DNA from 4 places in the Enterococcus dongliensis genome. Region 1 is predicted to be linked to each of the others. Evidence: predicted binding sites of a transcription regulator. Region 1 holds the regulator's gene; each other region holds the start of a gene.

The links. The regulator NrdR, encoded in region 1, represses ribonucleotide reductase genes. The targets are predictions, from matches to a motif close to ACACNATATATNGTGT.
Region 2: a site for NrdR is predicted at 1,891-1,906, ahead of nrdD (anaerobic ribonucleoside-triphosphate reductase). Genes of this name have one in related genera too.
Region 3: a site for NrdR is predicted at 1,254-1,269, ahead of P7D84_RS11645 (vitamin B12-dependent ribonucleotide reductase). Genes of this name have one in related genera too.
Region 4: a site for NrdR is predicted at 2,520-2,535, ahead of P7D84_RS10775 (deoxynucleoside kinase). Genes of this name have one in related genera too.

What each region holds. Positions count from the first base shown of each region.
Region 1 is NZ_JARPZC010000006.1:74,802-79,639, forward strand. Features, by position in the region: gene polA (DNA polymerase I) at 1-206, shown strand, start outside; gene mutM (DNA-formamidopyrimidine glycosylase) at 315-1,148, shown strand; gene coaE (dephospho-CoA kinase) at 1,151-1,750, shown strand; gene nrdR (transcriptional regulator NrdR) at 1,934-2,407, shown strand; gene P7D84_RS06440 (DnaD domain protein) at 2,420-3,730, shown strand; gene dnaI (primosomal protein DnaI) at 3,730-4,656, shown strand; gene P7D84_RS06450 (tRNA (adenine(22)-N(1))-methyltransferase) at 4,774-4,838, shown strand, end outside.
Region 2 is NZ_JARPZC010000001.1:98,933-103,770, reverse strand. Features, by position in the region: gene nrdD (anaerobic ribonucleoside-triphosphate reductase) at 1-1,787, opposite strand, end outside; gene P7D84_RS00485 (ABC transporter ATP-binding protein) at 2,155-2,913, shown strand; gene P7D84_RS00480 (FtsX-like permease family protein) at 2,903-4,838, shown strand, end outside.
Region 3 is NZ_JARPZC010000017.1:56,437-61,274, reverse strand. Features, by position in the region: gene P7D84_RS11645 (vitamin B12-dependent ribonucleotide reductase) at 1-1,226, opposite strand, end outside; partial or broken gene P7D84_RS11640 (ROK family protein) at 1,737-2,611, opposite strand; gene P7D84_RS11635 (sugar phosphate isomerase/epimerase family protein) at 2,683-3,594, opposite strand; gene P7D84_RS11630 (Gfo/Idh/MocA family protein) at 3,610-4,662, opposite strand; gene P7D84_RS11625 (C-glycoside deglycosidase beta subunit domain-containing protein) at 4,685-4,838, opposite strand, start outside.
Region 4 is NZ_JARPZC010000015.1:34,038-38,875, reverse strand. Features, by position in the region: gene P7D84_RS10790 (phosphomevalonate kinase) at 1-234, opposite strand, end outside; gene mvaD (diphosphomevalonate decarboxylase) at 266-1,270, opposite strand; gene mvk (mevalonate kinase) at 1,263-2,204, opposite strand; gene P7D84_RS10775 (deoxynucleoside kinase) at 2,595-3,251, shown strand; gene P7D84_RS10770 (hypothetical protein) at 3,294-3,836, opposite strand; gene P7D84_RS10765 (PadR family transcriptional regulator) at 3,833-4,168, opposite strand; gene P7D84_RS10760 (magnesium transporter CorA family protein) at 4,336-4,838, shown strand, end outside.

The sequences.
Region 1 (4,838 bases):
TCGAATTAGCCAAACGATTAAAAGAAGAAAAACTTCAAGCGACTATGTTGCTGCAAGTTCACGATGAACTGGTCTTTGAAGTACCAGAAAGTGAATTAGAACAACTAGACAAATTAGTCAAAGAAGTGATGGAAAATACTGTTCAATTAGACGTACCGCTAGTGACAGATAGCAGCTGGGGAAATACTTGGTATGAAGCAAAGTAAACTGAAGCTGGAGGAAATCCAGCTTTTTCTGCAAGTTTTGATAGAGAAAAAATCTTCATAAATTAGTTAGCAACTGTTAAGAATGTTGATCAAGTTAGGATGATAGAGATGCCGGAATTACCAGAAGTCGAGACAGTCAGAAAGGGATTGGTCTCATTAGTTAAAGGAAAAACCATCGCCAAAGTAAATGTTTATTGGCCTAGGATCATTGAATTTCCAGAAGTTGAAATTTTTCAGCAGCAATTGTTGGGAGAAACATTGGAAACTGTTGATCGCCGGGGAAAATACCTGATATTTCAGTTTACTCATTATGAAATGATTTCACATTTGCGAATGGAAGGAAAATATGAATATTTTGCTGAACCGACAGCGTTAGATAAACATAGTCATGTCCAATTTATTTTTTCAGATGGGACAGAATTGATCTATCGTGATGTGCGAAAATTTGGCCGAATGGCTTTGCTGAAAAAAGGAATGGCTAAAGAGTATAAAGGATTGTTGCAATTAGGTCCAGAACCAACGCCTGCTGATTTTGATCTAGCTGATTTTAAAACACAGCTTCAAAAATCTTCAACCATGATTAAGCCGTTGTTATTGAATCAAAAAGTCGTCGCGGGATTAGGAAATATTTATGCCGATGAAGTATTGTGGTTAGCTAAGATCCATCCCGAACAGCCAGCCAATACGTTGGATGCACAAACGATTGCTCGGTTGCGCGAAGCGATTATTGAAGTTATCACCAAAGCAAAAAAAGCAGGCGGGACGACGATCAGAACGTACTTGAATGCTTTAGGTGAAGCGGGGCATTTTCAACAAGAATTACATGTCTATGGACAAACTGGAGAACCTTGTGCTCGTTGTAAAACGCCAATCATTAAAATCAAAGTCGCACAAAGGGGAACCCATCTTTGTCCCCACTGTCAAAAACTAAAGAAGGTGTAAAGATGACTTTTGTCTTAGGAATAACTGGTGGAATCGCCAGCGGGAAAACGACAGTCGTTCGTTTTTTTAAAAAAGAAGGCTTTCCCGTAGTCGATGGAGATATCATCGCCCGTAAAGTGGTAGAACCTGAAACTGACGGATTGAAAGCTTTAGAAAAAAATTTTGGTCCAACTATCTTACAAAGCAATGGAAAATTAGACCGAAAAAAATTAGGCTCGATTATTTTTTTCGATGAAAAGAAGCGCCAATTAGTAGACGAAACCCTTGATCCATTTATTCGAGGAGAGATAAATAGACAGATCCAAGAAGCGAAAAAAAGTAATGACCTAGTGATCGTAGATATCCCATTATTATACGAGCGGCACTATGAAATGCTGATGGATAAAGTAGCGGTGGTCTATGTGAGCCCAGCAATTCAATTAAAACGCTTGATGGCAAGAAATGAATTGTCGGAAAAAGAGGCGTTGATGCGGATAAATAGTCAACTTTCTTTAGAAGAAAAGAAAAAAAGAGCAGATATCCTCTTTGACAATTGTGATTCAATAGAAACAACACATAAGCAAGTTTTGGATTGGTTGAAAGAAAATAAATTTGTTTCTTAATGAATTCAGCGTCGTAGCCTTACGACGCTTTTTTTAGCGAGCTGGTTATGGTAAACTCATGTTATATAAATAAGGAAGTTTTTTCTTTCAAAAATTTTTGTTTTTAAAAAATAATTCTATATAACAAAAGATATTTACGAATTACGTGAATAGAATCAAGCTTAAGAAAGAGCGGGTGAAATTATGCGTTGTCCAAAATGTAATCATAATAATTCTCGGGTAATCGACAGTCGCCAGACAGATGACGGACGAGCGATTCGCCGGCGTAGAGAATGTGAAAGCTGCGGGTTTCGTTTTACAACGTTTGAACGAATCGAAGCGACACCATTATTAGTGGTTAAACGAAACGGTGATCGTGAAGAATTCAGCCGCGATAAGATTTTGCGTGGCTTGATCCGTTCAGCTGAGAAACGTCCAGTAGCGATGGAACAAATGGAACAAATTGTCGATCATGTAGAAAATCGTGTTCGAAGCACCGGAGAAAATGAAGTCGCAACAAGCAAAATTGGTGAATTTGTAATGGAAGACTTAATGGATGTTGATGAGATTGCCTATATTCGCTTTGCGAGTGTTTATCGTCAGTTTAAAGACATGTCTGTCTTTTTAAAGGAACTACAAGAAATCGTTGATAAAGCAAAGACGACGGATGAAGAGTAGGAGGCATTTTTAGTGGCAGTAGAACTGAAACCCAGCACTTTTTACACGGTTTACGGTGAGCCGCAACTTGATCAAAGTCAACAGGATGCATTGCTATATTTATATCAACCAGTCATTGGTAGTACTGCTTCAAGTTTGTATTTAACTTTAGTAAGTGATATTACATTGGAAGGCAAAAGTCCTAGTCTGATGCATACAGATTTATTAGCAGCTATTGATATCGGTTTGATGAATCTAGTTAAAGCACGTGAGCGTCTTGAAGGTATTGGTTTATTAGAAAGTTATCAACAGACTGATCATGAGATTGGGCTGAGTTTGATTTATCAACTACGGTCACCATTAGTTCCAAGCAAATTTTTCCAAGATCCTTTAATGTCCTATCTATTATTAGATAAGATTGGAAAGGGCCGCTATGAACGACTGGTTGAGCGATTTAAACCAAAGACATTTGCTAAAGACACTATCAAAAATATCACCAAACGTTTTCGAGATGTTTATCGCTTAGATGAACAAGCGTTTAGTAGTCAAAGTGAGACGTTAGAAGATACTCAAGAAACTTTTACCACTAAAACAGACTTCGATTGGTCATTGTTTGCTCAACAAGTGAAACGCTTCAATTTGGTACTAAGCGTTGAAGAACGAGAAAAATTACAAACATTCCAAACACTCTACGGATTGAATGAATTAGATTTAGCAGAATATGTTGCAAAAGCTGCAGCTGGTGAAAAAAACGGTCTGAACTTTAAGTATTTACGGCAATTGATCAATAAAGAAAAACGACCCAATGTTTCAGTAAAAAAAGAAACAGCTTCAAAAGAAACTGCCGAAAGTACCGCAACATTTTCAGCACAAGAATTAGAAATCATCACTCAAAGTAAAAAAATCGCACCGGTAACTTTTTTACGAGCAATTAAACGGGAAAAGGGCGGCTTTGAAACCAATACAGAAGTCCGATTATTGGAAGATTTGATTGGTCGTAATTTACTGCCTAAAAGTGTGATCAATATTATCATTAATTATATTTTAGTAATCAAAGATCAGGCTGTAATCAATGCCAATTATTTACATGCAATTGCTAATGATTGGGCACAGAAAAAAATTACTACACCAGAAGGCGCGATCGCACATGTGCGTGAGAATAGTCAGCAGCTAGTTAAAACACAGACAAATCGGCCAACTTATCAAAAACGAGGGACTGTCCGTAAAGAGACGTTACCAGAACATATCAAACAGCCGCCAAAAGAAACGAGGTTGGCTCCTGAAAAAGAAGCCGAATTAAACCGCAAATTAGCACAATATTTAAGCAAAGAAGGTGACGATTAATGGAAGATGTCGGAAAAGAATTGAATCGCATCATAAAAAGTCGCGGAATCGATGGCCGCTACCGACAAATGATGGAAGAGATCTTAGCAGATGAGGATGTGCGCCAATTTATTGAAGAGCATAAAGAAAAATTGACGCAAGCAGACATCGAGAAATCTTTTGCAAAACTGTACGAATTTGTGCAAGAAAAGAAGAAATATCTAGCTTCCGATCCTACTATGATTGCGCCAGGTTATGAACCGCAGTTGAGCTTAAACTTTCATTTCATTGATGTCACGTACGTTCCAACAGATGAATTACTTCGCTTGAAACGAGAAGAAGAAATCCGTAATCGCGTGAATTCTTTAGATATGCCTAAAGATATTCGAAATGCTTCTATTCGGACATTTGATAACACATCTGGTCGGCTGGAAGCATTAGCTGCCTCATTGGATTTTATTGATCACTATGAAGAAGCCCCTAAACAATTTCATAAAGCTTTGTATTTAGTCGGTGGATTTGGAGTGGGGAAAACCTATTTATTAGGAGCGGTGGCCCATGAATTAGCTGTTAAAGGCTTTGAGACGACCCTGTTACATTTTCCCACTTTTGCTGGTGAAATGAAGCAAGCAATTTCAAAAGATCAAGTGGGTCCTAAGTTGAACGAAGTCAAGCACGCACCGATTTTAATGATTGACGATATCGGGGCGGATTCTATGAGTGCGTGGATCCGAGATGAAGTTTTAGGTGTAATCTTACAATATCGTATGCAAGAACAACTACCGACGTTCTTTTCTTCCAATTTTAATATGGAACAACTGGAACAACATCTGTCTGTTACTCAACGTGGAGATGAAGAACCGCTGAAGGCACAGCGAATCATGGAACGTATACGTTATTTAAGTAAAGAAATCTTTATGGTCGGTGAAAATCGTCGAAACGGTTAAAAAGCGAAAATTCTCTTAGAAAAAAGCAAACGCCCTATTAAAAAGCGCTGTCATTTAGCTCTTTTTTAGGGGCGCTTTTTTTAAGGAGTGTTATAATCTATTTTAGGATGTGAAGAAATGAACGCCAAAGATTTATCGAATCGTTTACAAAAAGCTGCGGAATTTGTGCCGCAAGGAGCTAT
Region 2 (4,838 bases), on a different contig from region 1:
TAATAATCTTTATCGGTAATATTTTCTACAAGGCCAAAACGTTCAGTGTCTAGACGGCAGAAACGATCAGTCAAACTTTCACTTGGTGTTGAGTAAACACTGAAATGATATCCGTATTCATCTCCCCAAGTATCAGCATGTTCTTTTAGATCTTTCATGATAGCTAGAGTAAATTCCTTTGCCTCAGGATTTGTTTCCCATTCGCCACCATAAAAGACACTAGCGACTTCATAAAGACCGATATAACCTAAAGAAACCGTTGCACGTTTATTTTTGAATAGTTCGTTAACAGAATCTGTCCGTTTCAAACGTTTGCCAAAGGCGCCATATTGATAAAGGATTGGTGCATTTGCTGGAGTGGCCTCTTTGCAGCGATCAATTCGAAAGACCAATGCATCTTTAACGATTTGTAGCCGTTCTTCTAATAAAGACCAGAATTTATCTTTGTTGCCATTAGATTCCATAGCAATTCGCGGCAAGTTCAAAGTTACAACGCCTAGATTCATCCGGCCGACATTTACTTCCTCGCCGTTTTCATCTTTCCATCCTTGTAAAAAGGAGCGGCAGCCCATCGGTACTTTGAAACTTCCAGTTAATTCAATCAATTTATCATAATTCAAGACATCTGGATACATCCGTTTCGTGGCGCACTCCAAAGCTAATTGTTTGATATCGTAATTTGGATCATTTGGCTCTAAGTTGGTTCCGCGACGTAATGAAAAAATCAATTTAGGGAAAATCGCTGTCCGTTTTTCGCTGCCTAATCCTTCGATTCGGATTTGTAAAATAGCTTTTTGGATCTCTCGTTCAAACCAGTCAGTCCCAAGACCAAAACCTAAAGAAGTGAATGGGGTTTGACCATTTGAAGTGAATAAAGTATTGATTTCGTACTCTAAGCTTTGCATCGCATCATAAATATCTTTGCGTGTTTTTTGTTTTGCAAAGGCTTTTTGTTTTTCAGGAGTATCGATCCATTCTTCTGCATCTTTTAAATGTTTTTGGTAATTCAAGCGTGCAAAAGGAGCTAATAATTCATCGGTTCGGTCAGATGAACAACCGCCGTATTGACTAGAAGCGACATTGGCGATGATTTGAGAAATTTGTGCAGTGGCTGTTTGAATCGATTTAGGGCTTTCGACTTCGGCGTTGCCGATCTTAAATCCATTGTTCAACATGCCTTTAAAGTCAATCAAGCAACAGTTGGTCATGGGTGTGTACGGATGGTAATCTAAATCGTGATAATGGATGTCCCCTTTTTGATGCGCGTTAGCAACATGAGCCGGCAACATTTTCAATCCAATCGATTTGCCGACGATTCCGGCAGTCAAATCTCGTTGTGTATTGAAAACATCGCTGTCTTTATTTGCATTTTCATTAACAACCGTTTGATCTTTGTTGATCAATTTACCGATTGTGAAATTAATATCTGTAGCTTTGCTCCGTTGGAAATCGCGACGTGTCCGATAATTGATGTATTCTTCGGCTAAAGCATATTCGTTGTGTTCTAATAAGGTATGTTCCACAATATTTTGGATTTCATAAATCTTGACATCATTTGTAAAACGCTCTGAGATTTCGGCATCTACTCGTTCAACGATCGATTGAATCCGTTCATGAGCTAATGGATCAACCGATCCCTTGATTTTAGTCTCTGCTTTGATCAAGGCGTCATAGATTTTTTGATCATCAAATGAGGCATGTCGACCATCGCGTTTGATGACCTTGATATTTTTTAGTGACGGTTGATACTTACTGATTAATGAATCTTTAGTGTGGATTTCCATCATTACAAACAACTCCGTTTCCTTTAAAGTTCACTATCAATCATATAGTATTTCTGATATCGTTGCAACGATATATAGTATTATTTTTTTATATAAAAAGAAAAACACACCATATATAGTGTGTTTGTTTTATAAGAAATCAAAAGAAGCTGATAAGGTCAAGTTTCTATCCAAGATAAAATAACTAAAAAAGAATTTTGACAAAAAGTGAAAAAATTGTAAGTTTATCAAAGGACGTTTCACAGAAGAAACCGACCTTTATATGATACCATAAAAGAAAAAATTTAGATGATAAAAATTGATTTGTTATTCTTTTATAATTTACTAATCAAAACTGAGTGTTCAAAGTTAGGAGGAGACCGTAAAAAAAATGATCGATGTACAACATCTTAGTAAGAGTTTTGGCACTCGTAGCAATAAAGTCACAGTTTTAAATGATTTGAATTTTTCCGTCGAAAAAGGGGAATTCGTCGGCATTATGGGACCAAGTGGTGCAGGAAAAACAACGTTGATGAATATCCTGTCGATAATTTTATTGCCGACGATGGGATCTGTTAAAATTGCAGGAGCTGATATCACTCAGATGCGGGAGCATCGCTTAACCGATTTTCGGCGGGAAAAATTAGGTTTTATTTTCCAAGATTTTAATTTGATTGATAGTTTGACAGTAAAAGACAATATCATCTTACCATTAACTGTAAGTAAACTTTCTTATGATGAAATGGAAGAACGAGTCCTTCGTCTAACGAAAATTTTAAAAATCGAACATATCTTGGCTCGTTACCCAGAAGAGATTTCCATTGGACAACAACAGCGTACTGCTGCTGCGCGGGCATTGATTAGTCAGCCGTTGGTTCTTTTTGCAGATGAGCCCACAGGATCACTAGATTCAAAGGCGGCTACAGAATTTTTAAACTACTTGGATGAAGTAAATCTTCATGAGGAAATGACGATCTTAATGGTGACTCATGATCCTTATACGGCTAGTTATTGCAATCGAGTGTTGTTTATCAAAGATGGCCGATTTTTTTCCGAAGTCGTTCGTCGTTCTTCTCGCAAGGAATTTTTTGAAAAAGTGATCGATATGCAAGCAACTATCGGTGGAGGTGGAAAGGCCAATGCTGATTAGGATTATCTGGCGAGGATTCAAAAAACAATTAACCAATTATTTGGTTTTTTTCTTCAGTTTGATTTTTGCGGTGATGGTCTATTACTCTTTTACGGCGATGACTTACGAACAGCCGCTGATCCGCAGTGCTGGTAAGAATACTCAACTTGTAGGGATGCTGGGATTTGGTAGTTTTGCGGTAGTTTTGATTTTATTATTCTTTATGGCTAATACCAATCGATTTTTTATCGAAAATCGCCGTAAAGACATCAGCATCTTCCATTTATATGGATTGAATTATTATCAAATCTGTCTTTGGTTTATTTCAGAGATTTTTTTAATCGGGATCTTCTCTTTTGGGATTGGGATCGGATTGGGTGTATTGTTATCCAAACTTTTTAGTATGATCTTAGTCAAAGCGATGGGACTGGCATTACAAGTCCATTTCTTTTTTTCCCCCGATGCGATCCTCACGACTGGTATCGTCGTTCTTTTTATTCTTGGTGTCGTCTCTTTTCAAATTTTGTGGTTAGTATCAGGATATAAATTTTCTCATCTAAAAAAACAACGACTTCGTAAGGTTCAAGCAATGAAGATCTCGATTTGGCAAAAAATGTTAGGATTCCTTGGTGGCTTGTTTTTACTCAGCGGTTGGACGATGGCTGTAACGTACGTTGTTTTTAACCGTAAATTGAGCGATTCCTTCGGCTTACTGCAAGGAAATCTATTGGTAATGGGGATCATCTTATTTTTATGTATAGTAGGAAGTTATCTCTTTTTTGCGTTTACACTGCGTTGGTACAATTCCTATCGTCCAAAACGATTAAATAAAAATCTTGGCATGTTATCAAGAAGCGAATGGCAATTGCGGTTGTTCAGTGAATGGCGCTTTTTTGGCTCAATTACTGTCGCTTTAGGTCTAGCTTTAGCCTTCCTGGGAGGAATGACCGCCCTTGTCTCACTAGAGATGCGGTCAGTTGACGAAAGTGCGCCAGCTTCATTGATGATCACACAAGAAAGTTACGAAAAGTTTGCACCGAAATTGCAAGAAGCGCTTCCTTATCAGCGGCAAACGCTGCATTTTAAAGCAATACCTGCTAAACAAAATGTTAAAATCTGGGGAGAAGGTGTGAATGACAGACCAGAAGTTATGGATATGGTGGCTATTTCAGATTATCGAGCATTTCAAAAAACAAATTCTACTTTGCCTGATATTCAGTTAAATGCTGAGAATTCGACCGTTATTTTGAGTTCTTATCAGCGTTATTTGAATGACTATACTCGTTATAGCGAAACTATCAATTTAAAAGAACAAAAGTTGACTGTTCAGGCTATTTTTCCTAACTACTTTGGGGATCCGAATTTACGTTATGGCACCGGGTTGATCGTAGTTTCAGATAAACTATTTAACGAAACAACTGGCTTATCTTATGCGACTGAAGTGATTGATGTAGAAGATCACTATGAAAATAAATTGAATCAATTGATTCGTGAAAATCTAAAAGGCGAGTGGGATAATCCGATCCATTATGAGCTAGCTTGGAAAAATCAGCAGATCATCGGAGAAATCGTTGAAGGAAAAACAACTAAAAAGACAGAAACAACTGTTTATCGTACAGAATATACATCTTATCAAGAAACGTATCGAAACACGCGAAGTAGTGTAGGGTTAGTTTTATTTGTAGTGACATTTGTCACGACGACATTTATTATTACAACAGCTAGCATGGTGACTTTGCGTCAGCTTTCAGAGTTTAAACAAAAGAAAAAACAATATCATTTATTGCGGCAGATGGGAATACCGAACCAAACAATCTATCAAGAGATCCGCCGCGAAAATCGTGTCGTATTTTTCATACCGGCAATGTTGGCACTGATCCACAGTATGTTGGCACTTTCGGTGATTGCTCACGTAGCAAGAAATGCAAATTATGGATTTGTTTATC
Region 3 (4,838 bases), on a different contig from region 1:
GCTTCCCACTCCCTGACGTCGCCAATTTCTGTCCAATGCTGATCATAGTCGGCCATCTCAGAACTATCATAGTCATCAATCGCAGGAAAGCGCAGTTCATAAGTTTGATTCTTTTCAACAGCTTGCATAAATTCTTTAGTCAAGCAAACTGAGATATTCGCTCCTGTCAAAAAATCTGGGTCTTTTACACTATATGTTCCGCCGATTTGCAATTTTTGTCGTGCATCTTTTACAAAAGGATTTGTCGAATTGTTTTCTTGATGTTGAACAAAAAATTCCAGCCATGCTTTTTCATTCGGTGCTAACGGTGAAAAATTTAATCTTTCAGCTGCTAATTGTCGAATTGTCGCGTTTTTGCTAGTAGTGATCAAGCGTTGCAAAATGACCGGATTCTGAATCTTAGAGAGAATAAATTCAAAAATATCTGGGTGCCAATCATTCAACATAATCATTTGGGCACCACGGCGACTACCTCCTTGTTCCACTAAATTAGTTAGGTTCGCTAAATCATTTAACCATGAGATTGCACCGGATGACTTTCCGTTTACCCCATGAACAATCGCTGCTTTAGGTCTTAAGGTAGAACCATTCGTCCCTACGCCACCGCCACGGCTCATGATTTCCATGACTTCCTGGCGATGTTTTGCTAACCCAGCTCTTGAATCATGAATAAAGGGCATGACATAGCAGTTAAAATAAGTAACCTCTGTGTCAGTTCCTGCCCCATAAAGCACACGGCCAGCTGGAATTAAATTTTGTTCTGTTAAGTGGTGATAGAAATCTGCAAAAAATTCAGATTTTTTTTCCCCATCAATATCGGAGATTCCTTTTGCCACCCGAATGGCGATTTGTTCAAAGAAAAGTTCCAAAGGCTTTTCTACTTCATTCAAACTTCTATTCACTCGCCCCGATGCAATCTCTTCTGGATCTGTTAGAGAACTTTGAAATTCCTCTTCCACATGAATTATCAACTGGTTTTTCACGATTTCTTCAACAATCCCGATTCCTCGTGTTGGATATTGCGGATCTGTGTGTGTTGTTAAGATAACAAAATCACCGACTGTTATGGTTTTTCCAGTAAGGTCTTTATACGCATACCGATCAAGCATGATCAATCTTGCGATTCCTTCAAATGTTTGAGACATTTCAGAAGTAATTTTCGTTACTTTATCGAAACATGAGATATCTTGGTTTAATTTTTCTATATAGTCCATCGGATAATTCATCTAGTAATACCACCTTCATAAATATAAACACAATATATTGTATCATGGTGTAAGTATGACACTATATAATGTGCAATTCAATCTTGAGTTTATTTTGTTTTTTGGTACAATGAGAATGATTATCATTTGTTGGAGAAAAATTAGAGTAACAAATTTAACCTGTGCCAAGTATGATAGAAACTTTTATTTTAGCGTGACAACTATGTTGGATCTTCTACAAGAAGCGACAACTCGGCTGAAAAAAGGATAAAATAATTAGTTGGAGTTGTTATTAATAACGATGAACCTTATCATATGATTAATAAATAAATAATTATATAAAAAAGCTCAGATAGAACCAAATTTGGTTCTATCTGAGCAATAATTAACTATTTTGATGCTCTGTTTTGTTGAATATTCATAAAATTAATTGGAATTTTAAATAATACTCGCACTATAATTGGGGTGAAGATGACGAGCATTATACAATCATTAAACACCTCCTCAAAAAATTACTTTAACGTGTTTTTTCTATTGCAACTTGTTTAAACAGGCATAAACTGCCCCATACATTCCTGCTTCATTCCCTAATAAGGCTTTCTTCAAAGAATAATGCTCTCTAATTTGTGGAAAAATATATATATCCATCTTTTCTTTTAATGGATTTAATAATTGTTCTCCGGCTTCTGAGACTCCGCCGCCGATAATTATTTCTTCCACATCTATCGTATTCATAATCCCCGCTAACCTTGAGCTAATATATCAATGAACGCTTCAAGAACGTCTTTAGCATATTTATTATTTTGTGCAGCTTTCTTAAAAATTATTGGCGGGGTTATTTCTGTCCATGTTTCTTCGACTGACTCAAGTTTCTGTCGCATACTTAAAATGAGACCGTTAGCAGAAGCAAAAGTTTCTAAACAATTTCTTCCTCCACAACCGCATAATCTATTTTCACTAGAATGAACTGGAATATGACCAATTTCTCCTCCAGCGGAATGACAGCCATTTATCACATTACTATTTAAGACAATTCCCCCACCTACTCCAGTCCCTAAAGTAACAAATAATAGATTTGATTTTCCTTGAGACGCACCTTTCCACAGCTCACCCAAAGCAGCTGCATTCGCGTCATTTAGTAATTGAACATCTATCCCTAATTCAGTTTCGATAATTTTCTTTAAAGGTAATTCTTTCCAATCCAGATTAACAGCTTGAACAACGGTTCCTCCGTCAGCTGAAATTGAGCCAGGTACACCAATTCCAATACCGACTATTTCGGTTAGTATAGAATTTTTAATTGAAGAACGAATAGAAGAACAAATTTCTCTGGGAATATACTTACCTTTTTCTGAAATATTTGTTGGTATTGACCATTTTTTCTCAATTGTTCCTAGTTGATCCATTAAGACACACTTGACTGAGGTCCCTCCAATATCAATACCAATTATTTTTTGTTGTTTCAAAGATTCCACCTCTATACAAAGTTCCGAAGATAGTTAGTGCTTTGTTGAATTGAACGTTTTACATCATTGTAATCAGATTCAAAAGCTCGATCTTCAACCTCAATACAGGTATGACCACTGTATCCAATATCGGTTAAAGCAGAAACGTATTTTCCCCAGCTTATATCACCTAATCCAGGTAATTTGGGTGACATGTATTCTAATGGCGTCGCCATTATACCGACATCTTGTAATCTATCCCAATACATTTTGATATCTTTATAGTGGACATGAAATAACTTGTCTTTAAATTCATAGAGTGGAGATAAATAATCCATCTGTTGCCAAATGAAATGTGAAGGATCAAAATTTAAACCAATATAATCACTATCTAAGATAGTAAAAATTTTTCGAAATAAAGCAGGGGTAGTCATTAGATTTTGTCCTCCAGGCCACTCATCTTCAGTGAACAGCATAGGACAATTTTCGATTGCAATTCTTACTTGTTGTTTTTCAGCATAAGCTACAATCGGTGTCCAAACCTTCTCTACTTCTTTCAAATTCTCAGTAATATTTTTTTCTGGCATCCGTCCAATAAATGTTGTAACCAAATTTACTTCCATCAGTTTAGCTGCATCAATAACTGAATATAAGTGATCAATTATTTGTTGACGTTTTACTAAATCTTCATCTAATGGATTTGGATAATAAGCTAGTGCTGAGATTTCAATTTTATTTTTTTTGGCATAATCTTGATAGTTTTCTGCCAGTTCTTTTGTAAGTTTTTCTGTATCAATATGTGAAACACCCGCATACCGTCGTTCTGCTTTTCCAGCAGGCCAACAAGCAACTTCAACACAATTTAAACCATTTTCTGCGATAATATCAATCATTTCATAAAAATTACTTTGATCCAAAATTGCTGAGACTAATCCTAATTGCATGTTATTTCCTTCTTTCTATTCAAAGTTAATTGAACGATGATCGTGTGCAGAAATTTTTATTATATCTAATAGTTTCATCAAACGTAGAATTTCAGAAGGTTTCACAACTAATTCTTCCTTACCTTCGACATAATTATAATAATGATCAAAGAACATTTGATGATTTACATTAACCTCAGGCAGTTCTTCTGTGATTAATCGTCCTTGAGGTGGCGGACCAAAAGAACGTGTTGGACCAGCAGCAGTCATGGTTATTTTACCTGGAACATTCGTCAATAATTCACTTGTACGAACAATTTTCCCTTGAGGATGAAATCCATCAACATAAGCACTTCCCTTATCTCCTCCGACAAACCAATGACGTTCAAACCAACTAGATTCATCTTTTAGAAAATAGGTCCCTAGTTCTACCTGTCCTGTGATACCGCTATCAAAATACAATTGGACATTGAAATAATCATCGACATTTTGATTAATGATATTTCGTACATCTGCATAAACTGTTTTTAATTTCCCCGGAATCATCCAAAGCATTTGATCTAACAAGTGAACACCCCAATCGTAGAGCATTCCCCCACCAAATTCAGGATAAACATGCCAATCATGCATATTCCCATTGAAACCATATAAACTATTTTTAATTGTATAAATCTCTCCGAGAGTCTGATTTTCCACAACTTTTTTAATTATTCGATAGTCTTTATCCCAACGTCTTTGATGATGAATAGTAAAACGAACACCTGCTTCTTGGGTAATATCTATCATTTCTTGAAACTCTTTGGCATTCATAGCTGCTGGCTTTTCCAGAATGATATCTTTTTTTGCAGCTGCAACTTTTTTCACCATTTCTAAATGAAGGTGGTTAGGAACCGCAATAATTACTGTGTTTATTTTTGACTCAGATAAAAGGTCATCTGCTTTTAAAAATGTTTGGACTTCTTCTAAATCTGTTAATTGATCTTTATTAATATCACAAATAGCAACTATCTTAGCATAATCTAATTTTTTTATGGTTTCTCCATGGGTTTGCCCCATGAATCCATATCCAATAATTCCAAAATTCAACATATTTAGTTTCTCCTCAATTTTTTTAAACTGCCACAGTTCGTACTTTTACACCTACAAGTGGCACTGGGATATAAGCCGTTCTTGTTGCTACTGTTAACTTAACTTGATGATTTCCTTTAGATAATCCACCTGTTTTTAATACACGAATATATAATGGTTCGCCGTATTCCCACTTA
Region 4 (4,838 bases), on a different contig from region 1:
TATGTAGTGGAATGGATTATCACGAATATCCAAGACCAATTCATTCTTGCGGCGTGTCCAACGGATGGGTAGATCACTATATTGAGCAGATTGAATGCTGCCGATTTTTTTAGCCGGTTCGATTGAGACCGAGATAAATTGATCAATCGCAACGATGATCGCAGGATGTCCTGGTTCGACTACGGCATATTCACCGGCGATGTATAATTTTCCTGGTGCAGATACTTCGATCATTTGGCTGACTCCTCTTTTAGGTAATAATGCTTTAAAATGTTGATGCTGTACCGTTCGCTTCGGTCAAAATTTTAATTGCCGGACCCGCATGAGCGACTACTAGTTGTTGTGTAGCGATATGACTGTTTAATGCTTGCAGCAAGGCTGTTTCATTTTTTCGCTCCACTAAAATTTTAACATTTGGTCCGGCATCCATTGTGAAATAGCAAGCCAAACCATTGTTTCTAATTTGGCGTACGAGGTTCATGACCTGCAAACTCTCAGCGGACCAATAGGTGAAGGGTGGATTTGCTGCTAATGTTGTTCCGTGCATTTTCAAAGCACTTGCTTCAGTTACTTCACCAAGTGCGACAAAATCTTTTTCAGCAATGGCTTTTTTGGCTTTAGCTAAATCTTGCGGGACACTTGTCAGCCAACCTGGATAAAATGCTGATGTTTCAACGGTTCGTTGCATGCCGTCACGACTAGAGATATCTTTTTTAGAATCGTTGACGACAACAAAGATCATACTCAAGTCATTTTCGAAACCAGCACTGGGAATTTTTACTGCATGAGAAGTTTTATCTGAATCGCCCTTTTGCCACTCCGCAAAGCCGCCGTAGATACTGCGACAAGCTGAACCGGACCCTCGGCGTGCTAAACGAGATAATTCTTCTGGCGCCAGGTCCAATTTCAATGCTGCACTGGCAGCACCTGCTAGTGCGGCCAATCCACTGGCGGAAGAAGCTAGACCAGCAGCAGTAGGGACGAAGTTTTGACTTTGAACGACTGCAGATAAGTTACAGTGCGCTTTTGAGCGTACTAAATCAAGAAAGCGACTCACTTTTACAGTCGCTTTCGAGTCTTGTAGTTGATTGTCTAAATAAAAACGATCTTCAGAGATTTCTTCTGAGAAGATGACTTGGGTCTCGGTATAAAAGGCATCCAATGTCAGCGATAAACTATTGTTCATTGGGATGATCAATTCTTGATCTTCTTTGCCCCAATATTTGATCAAGGCAATATTCGTATAAGCTCGGGCTTTACCGCTAAACATGTGCATAGACACCTAACCCTTCAATCCATGTATTCCGTGCGCCGGCATCTAATAAAATCTGTTGCAATCGACGTCCGCTAGTTTCATCTTCTGCTAAAGCGATCATACAACCACCGCGGCCGCCACCGGTCAATTTCGCTCCTAAAGCTTGGTTCTCTAACGCTGTTTCGATCAGGTGATCCAACTGTCGGTTACTTGTACCTAATAAGCGTAGTAATCCTTGGGCCTGATTCATACAGTCACCTAAGATATGCGGTTGGTTTTGTAAGACGGCTTGTTGTGCTTGGGTTGTTAGTTTGCCCAATGTTTGCATTTTTTTATTTGTTTCGTAAGGACGAAGCTCCATCAGCTGAGCAATGTCTCTGACTGCTTTACGAGTTTGACCTTTGATTCCTGTATCGGCAACCACTAAAAAAGCATCCATATTTAATTGGAAAGATTGGAAGCCGATCCCTTTTTGGTAAAGGATAGGTTCAGTACCGCTGATTGTCGTAGCATCGATTCCGCTAGGATTCCCATGAGCTACAGTTTCAGCTTGATTGACAAAATGTAATACTTTTTTTTGTGTCATCGGTTCTTCCATCCAATCAAAAACGGCTCGAGTGATAGCGACTGCAACGGCTGCACTAGAGCCCATCCCGCGTTCTGCAGGGATTGAGCTTTCGATTTTTAAATAAAATGGTTCTGGAATTTTAAAATATTTTACTAGCTGCCAAAGTAAGATCGTTACATTTCGCATCGTATTTGGTGCTTTTGAAAGTGGTCCATGAAAAAAACTAGACTCGATCCAAGACTCTAATTTATTTGCGCGAATGGTTGCTTGGATGCCTGTCCCAGAAAAAGGAAAGGCGATTGCTGGTTCTCCATAGACAACCGAATGTTCCCCCATTAATATGATTTTTCCGCTGGCATAACCGGTGCCAATCGACTTCATAAAAAAACCCCTATTTCGTTTTAGTGTAAGGATTTTTCCTAAAGAAAAATCCAACAAATCTCCTATTTAATACTAGTTACTAATGAGTTCAAACCATTAATAACTAGTGAAGGCGACGCATTTTTATATTTCCGCCTGAACAAACAGGGGATCATTTTTATCTAATAACAGTTATTCATTTCAATCTCCTTTACATTTTACTCAGAGAATGGCGACAAGTAAACGAAACTACTGAAAAGTTTTTGAAAAACAACGATTTTTTAAACATTCCTTAGAAGAAAAAAATATTTATTTTTCTGGATTTTTTGTTTGACGACACAAGATATTGGGGGTATATTGGATAAGTTGAAAAATACGCACTATATTTTGTATGAAATGAGTTGGGGGTTTATGAGCGTGATCGTATTAGCAGGAACCATTGGAGCAGGGAAGTCAAGTTTGACCGCAATGTTGTCAGAACATCTAGGAAGTCAAGCTTTTTATGAATCAATTGATGATAATGAAGTGTTGCCGCTGTTTTATGCCGATCCAGAACAGTATGCATTTTTACTACAAATTTATTTTCTAAATAAACGTTTTGATAGCATTAAAAAAGCGATGCAAGATGATAACAATGTCTTAGATCGTTCCATCTATGAAGACTCTTTGTTGTTCCATCTAAATGCCGATCTTGGTCGGGCTACGGAAACAGAAGTAAAGGTCTATGATGAATTGTTAGCTAACATGATGCAAGAATTGCCTTATGCAGCCCATAAAAAACATCCGGACTTATTAGTACATATCCGGGTTTCTTTTGAAACGATGATGGAACGTATCCAAAAACGTGGTCGCGAATACGAACAATTAGAATTCGATCCTACTTTATATGATTACTATAAAGAATTGAACAGCCGTTACGATCAATGGTATGAAGACTATAATGAAAGTCCTAAGATCCAAATCGACGGCGATCGTTTGAACTTTGTTGACGATGCTCAAGCACGAGATGAAGTTATTCGAATCATTGATGAAAAAATCTTAGAAGTCCAAGGTGTTCCTGCCGAATAATAAAAGCTTTGCCAATTCTCTTGGCAAAGCTTTTTTGTTTGCTTATTTTTGGCTGATGATGCGATTGTGTTTGTTCAGACCTAAAGCAATCCCTAATAATAATCCTAAACCAAGCATTAAGAAGAAGACGATCCCAATCAAGTCCCCACTATATAAAATCTGACCAAAAATCCCAATAATTGCACCGAGAACAATTCCGATGAATAGATTGCTGGCATAACCTAAACCGATTGATTCTTCAATTTGCGGATCGATGGATTGATAATAAGCTTGTCGTTCTTGTGCTTTACTTTCTTCATCAGATAGTGGGCGCTCTGCACGGAAAATAGCGATTGCTTTATTTAAAGCATCTTCTTCACTTAAATTTTCTTCAGTCATCAACTGAGTCATATAGTCTTTGAGATATCCTGCGATCTCATCTGTTTCTTCCTTGCGATCAGGCTTGAGGTTTTGTTTTGTTTTCTCATGGAGTTCTTGTAATTTCAATGACATCCGTTCCGGATAGCTCAGTTGGTCTTTACTCAAACTTTTTTTGACCATTTCGTCTGCAAATTTTTGGATTTTAGTATCTGTTGAAGTATTCATTTTCTTTCGTCTCCTTTATAAAAAGTATCCATTAGTTGTTTGATAAATTGCCATTCTTGTTTTTTGTGGTCTAAAAAGGCACGGCCTTTTTCCGTGATGTGATAATATTTTCGACGAGCCGCTTGACCTTCTTGCCAATAGCTGACTATATAACTATTTTTCTCTAAACGCTTGAATGCAACGTATAAAGTTCCTTCTTTTAATTCAAAAGTTCCGCAACTTAGCTCTTTGGCTTGACGAGCGAGGTCATAGCCATAGCTATCTGCTTTAGCTAAAATACTTAGAATGATGGGATCAATGTATCCACGTAAAACTTCTTTATCTATTTCCAAGTTTATACCTCCGTTTATTAAGTATATCGTGATATAAAGATAATAAAGCGATGTATTGAAAAAGTCAATCCTAAATTATTCAAAATGGTTAGAAGTGAGAAGGGAATACTGAAATGTTTGTTTTTGTTATACTGAAGGTAAGAGGATTTAGTCCAAGGAGGTTCCTGATGGATAGCAAAAAAACATTTAATCAAGAGATGTGTTCATGGATCAACGTAGACAGTACACAATCTCACGAAATAAAAAAATTACGTGCTAGTTATGAAATCAGTGATGAGATGCTGACCTATGCTTTAGATGACAATGAACGAGCGCGGGTAGAGTACGATCCGATGGAAAAAGCATTGCTGTTGATTTTTAATGTACCAAATCTTTTGAAAAAAGATAATCATTATGAGACCAGTCCGATGGCCTTTATTTTAAAAGATCAGTATTTTATTTCTTTTATAAATGAGCGGACGGCCTATGTTGAAAATGTCATTGAGAATTTACTTTTAAATGAACCCAATCAAAGTACGGCAAGTTTATTGTTCCATACGCTATTTTTGATTTCGGATTATTATTTTCCTTTGGTGGAGGAAGTAGACAGTCAGCGGATCCAGTTAAACAAGCGTTTGCGAGAAAAGACGACGAATAAAAATTTATTGGCTCTTTCCGATCTAGAGATCGG